Regions from separate parts of the Stenotrophomonas sp. STEN240 genome, predicted to be linked through region 1. Evidence: predicted binding sites of a transcription regulator. Region 1 holds the regulator's gene; the other holds the start of a gene.
The links. The regulator FliA, encoded in region 1, starts transcription of late flagellar genes. The targets are predictions, from matches to a motif close to TAAAGTTTNNCNNNCNNNGGCCGATAA.
Positions count from the first base shown of each region.

Region 2: ACVOKO_RS17005 (methyl-accepting chemotaxis protein) is a predicted target of FliA. The motif match lies at 817-843, and genes of this name have one in related genera.

Region 1 is NZ_JBRRBO010000032.1:41,054-43,442, forward strand. It holds gene ACVOKO_RS13745 (protein phosphatase CheZ) at 1-438, opposite strand, end outside; gene cheY (chemotaxis response regulator CheY) at 438-830, opposite strand; gene ACVOKO_RS13755 (RNA polymerase sigma factor FliA) at 844-1,593, opposite strand; gene ACVOKO_RS13760 (MinD/ParA family ATP-binding protein) at 1,590-2,389, opposite strand, start outside.
Region 2 is NZ_JBRRBO010000052.1:5,154-7,542, forward strand. It holds gene mnmA (tRNA 2-thiouridine(34) synthase MnmA) at 1-120, shown strand, start outside; gene hflD (high frequency lysogenization protein HflD) at 130-744, shown strand; gene ACVOKO_RS17005 (methyl-accepting chemotaxis protein) at 872-2,062, shown strand; gene ACVOKO_RS17010 (hypothetical protein) at 2,202-2,389, shown strand, end outside.

The DNA.
Region 1 (2,389 bases):
GATCTGCCCGGTAAGGTCCTGGTAGCTCTGGGTCAGTGCCACTTCGGTAAGGTTGTGGCGGATGCGCTCAAGGATTTCGCCCTGTTCGGCATTGAGCCCGTCGCTGCGCAGACGCTCTGTGAGCGCCCGGCATTCTTCGGCCAGATCAAGTGTGCGATGGGTGGCCTGTTCGGTCATCTGCACCACGTGGTCCAGGCGCGCGCAGGCGTCGTCCAGCTCGCCGGCTTCGCTGGGTACGCTGGGCAGTTCGCCCAATGCCTGGCCCAGCTCGCGCGCGAGCCGGCCCAGGCCGGACATCATCGGTTGTGCACGCAACGCAGCCAGTGCGTCGATTTCCCTGCGCCAGCCGGCTTCGTCGCCGCTTTCCAGTGCTGCCAGTGCGTCCTGCAGGCGCTGCACCAGGGCCGATTTGTCGCTCAATTCCCCGAGCTGGTTCATCAGGCGCTCGCAGCCAGGCGTTCGAAGATCTTGCCGAGCTTTTCTTCCAGCGTCTGCGCGGTGAATGGCTTGATGATGTAGCCGTTCACGCCGCTCTGCGCGGCCTCGATGATCTGCTCACGCTTGGCTTCGGCGGTGACCATCAACACCGGCAGGGTTTTGAGCTTGGCATCGTTGCGGATCGCCTTGAGCAGCTCGATGCCGGTCATCACCGGCATGTTCCAGTCGGTCACGACGAAATCAAACGGCTGGCTCTGCAGCAGCGACAGCGCGGCATGCCCGTCCTCGGCTTCGGCGGTATTGGTGAAGCCCAGATCGCCGAGCAGGTTCTTGACGATGCGACGCATCGTCGAGAAGTCGTCAACGATCAGGATGCGCATGTTCTTGTTCAAAAGACTTTCCTCTTCATGGTTCCTCAAGGCCGGCGTCGGCCGCCTCGAAAATCTTCAGCCGCCCGCGCAGGCGCAGCATGGCTTGGCCGTGGATCTGACAGACGCGGGATTCGCTTACGCCCAATACCGCGCCGATTTCCTTCAGGTTCAATTCCTGCTCGTAGTACAGCGACAGCACCAGCTGCTCACGCTCGGGCAGATGGCCGATGGCCTTGCCCAGCTCGGCGCCGAACTGGCTGCGCTCCAAAACCTGCTGCGGATTGGGGCCGCCGGTGGTCGGGGTATCCAGTTCGCCCTGGTCTTCGATGCGCGATTCCAGGCTCAGCACCTGGCCGCGCGAGGCGTCTTCGACCAGCCGCATGTAATCGGGCAGGGGCAGCTCCATCGCCTCGGCCACTTCGCTGGCGCTGGCCGAACGGCCGGTACTCTGCTCCAGGCGGCGAATGGTGGCGGCGGCGTCACGGGCCCGGCGGTGCACCGAGCGCGGCACCCAGTCGCCACGGCGGATCTCGTCGATCATCGAGCCGCGGATGCGGATGGATGCATAGGTCTCGAACGAGGCGCCCTGTTCGGCGTCGTAGCTGCGCGAAGCTTCGATCAGCCCCATCATGCCGGCCTGGATCAGATCGTCGACCTCGACGCTGGCGGGCAGGCGCGCGGCCAAATGGTGGGCGATGCGGCGGACCAGGTCGGCGTGGCGGGCGATGCAGTCATTGGCCGCGTTGCGCTGGACTTCACGGTATTGGGCGGCTGCATTGTTCATGCCTTCACCTTCTGCTGGATGATGCGTTCCAGGAAGAACTCAACGCCGCCGCGCGGAGCGGTTGGGGCTTGCCAGCGCGCGGTGCGACGGGCGATTTCGTTGATGGCCAGCGATGCCGGCGCGGAAGGGTAGAGCTTGACCACCGGCTGCTGGCGCTGCACCGACAGGCGCAGCCAGTCGTCCTGCGGCACGCAGCCCAGGTAATTCAGCGAGACATCGATCAGGAACTTCTCGCAGACCCGCACCAGCTTTTCGTACAGGGCGCGGCCTTCGTTCGGGTCGCGGACCATGTTGGCCACCACCTGGATGCGGTCCACGCCGCGCTCGCGCGAGAGCACCTTGATCAGTGCGTAGGCGTCGGTGATCGAGGCCGGCTCGTCACAGACCACCACCACGGTGTCCTGGGCGGCCTGGCAGAAGGTCAACACGCTGTCGGTGATGCCGGCGGCAGTGTCGATGATCATCACATCAAGGTCGCGTTCGAGCTCGGAGAACACATTGACCAGGCCAACGTGCTCAGCTGGCTGCAGCTCGGCCATGTGCCGGCGGCCGGAAGCGGCTGGCACTACCAGCACGCCGTTCGGGCCTTCGATGATGACTTCTTCCAGCGTGGCGCGCCCGGCGACCAGGTCGGCCAGGGTGTGCTTGGGCTGCAGGCCCAGCACCACGTCGATATTGGCCAGGCCCAGGTCGGCGTCCAGCAGCAGCGTACGTTTGCCCATGCCTGCCAGTGCCACGGCCAGATTGGCCGAGACATTGGTTTTACCCACACCGCCCTTGCCGCCGGTCACCGCGA
Region 2 (2,389 bases), on a different contig from region 1:
GCCGTCACCCCGGGCCAATCGCTGGTCCTGTACGACGGTATGGAATGCCTGGGCGGCGCGGTGATCGCCGCAACCGATGCACCTTTGGAGCGCCGCCTGGCGGCTCCTGTTACCCCTTGAGAGATGACCATGACTTTTTCAATCGACGACCGCGTACTCGCCTTGGCCGGCATTGCCCAGGCCCTGCAGCAGGTGCGCCGCATCGCCGAAACCGGCCATTCTGAAAGTGCCATCGTGCGCACCGCGATGGACAGCGTGCTGCGTATTGACGCCACCTCGCCGGCGGCCGTGTACGGCAGCGCCACCCAGGTGGAGCCCGGCCTGCGCCTGCTGCGTGACTACTTCCGCAACCAGGGCAAGGATGACCTGCTGCCGCGGCTGGCGCTGTCGGTGATGCAGCTGGAACGCCGCTTCGTGCGTGAAGGCGCCACCGTCGACAAGGTCGAGGCCGGCATCCAGCGCGGCGCCGCCATTGCCCAGGAGCGTGGCGACTGCAGTCATCCGGACGTACTCAGTGCAATGGGCGCGCTGTACGCCGACACCATCAGCCAGCTCAAGCCGCGGATCATGGTGCAGGGCAATCCGCACTACCTGGGCCAGGCGATGGTGGTCTCGGAAATCCGTGCGCTGCTGCTGGCAGCGGTGCGTTCGGCGGTGTTGTGGCGCCAGCTGGGCGGTGCCTATTGGGATTTCCTGTTCTCCCGCAAGGCCATGCTCGAAGCCATCGAGCGCCGCCTGCGCTGAAACATGCCGGCCCGCCGCCAGCAGGCGCGCGGGCCCTGCATCGCAAAACCTCCGGGATTCACCGCAGCGGGCTAAAGACCCCCCGGCTACTGCCGATACTGCATTCGTGACTCTCCCGAGAACGTCCATGTATTCACGTATTGCAATCCGTTTGGCAGCCCCGCTGGTCCTCACCCTTCTGGTCGTGGTCGCTGCTGCCCTGTCCTGGCCTTCGGCAGCGCTGTGGGCGATTTTGACCACCATGGTGCTGAGCTGGCTGGTGTTTGCCTGGTGGAGCGTGCATACGCAAGCCCAGCGCTCGCCCGAACACGCCAAGGTGCTGAAGGAGCAGGACCAGCTGCTCAATGAACTGCGCAGCTTCGTCGGCAACGAGATCGACGGCTCGCGCAGCGAGATCGAACGCGCCCGCGAGCTGATCCGGCAGGCCGTCGGCGGCCTGGGTGGCAGCTTCGATGCGATGAGCCGCAAGTCGCGTCAGCAGAGCCAGGCGTTGGCCCGCATTGTCGACCGTGCCGGCGATGAAGGCGGTAGCGGCGTCGACGTGGCACGTTTCGCCCAGAACGCCAGCCATCAGATGGAACAGCTGGTGGAAGCGCTGGAACAGGTCAGCGGCCAGAGCAGCAACACCGTGCAGCACATCGATCAGATGGCGCAGCACCTGGATGGCATTTTTGCCCTGCTTGAAGACGTCAAGTCGATTGCCGACCAGACCAACCTGCTGGCCTTGAACGCCGCCATTGAAGCAGCGCGTGCCGGTGAAGCCGGTCGTGGCTTCGCGGTGGTGGCTGACGAAGTCCGCAACCTGTCCGAGCGCTCAACCACCTTCAACGAGCAGATCCGCAAGCTGGCCCACAGCTCCAAGGACGCCATTGCCAAGGTGCGCGAAACCGTCACCCACATGGCCTCGCGCGATATGGACCGGTCACGTGAGGCGCGTTCGGAAGCTGCCGCGATGCTGGACAGCGTGGCAGCGATCAACGCCTCGCTGGGCGATGGCATGCGTGAGATTTCCGAGTGCGGCCGGGCCATCGACGGCAGCGTCGCAGAAGCCGTGCGCGCCCTGCAGTTCGAGGACATCGCCACCCAGGCATTGGGCGGCGTGCATACCCATCTTGACCGCCTGGGTGCAATCAACCGCGAAGCGGTCGCCCTGCAGGAACTGCTGCATCGCAATGGCGGCGTGTTTGACGGCGAGATGATCACCGCCCTGCAACGCACCGGCAGCCGCCTGCGCGAAATGCGCGTGGAGTGGGAGCGTCCGCCACACAAGCCGGTGTCGCAGCAGAGCATGGGCGCAGGCACGGTGGAGTTGTTCTGAGTTCACCCGCATCCGTTCTGCATCCGAGCCCCGGTCCTTGGCCGGGGCTTTGCCGTTGCTGCAACCACGCTGATATATGCTGACACTTCGTTCCTCCGCCAACAGCAACGCCGAGCCAGCACCGCAGGCTGATGACGCCATGCCTCTTCCTACAGCCGCCAACGGCGTCTCGTTGAGCCGACGCGAACAACTCGCGCTGCTTGAACAGCATGCACAGCAGGAGCTGCTGGAGCTGCGTGCACGGCGCGACCAATCCCAGCGCCCCGACCAAGTCGAAGACGCCGATTGGCTGACAACCTGTATCGACTGGGACCTGTCCGTTCCCTG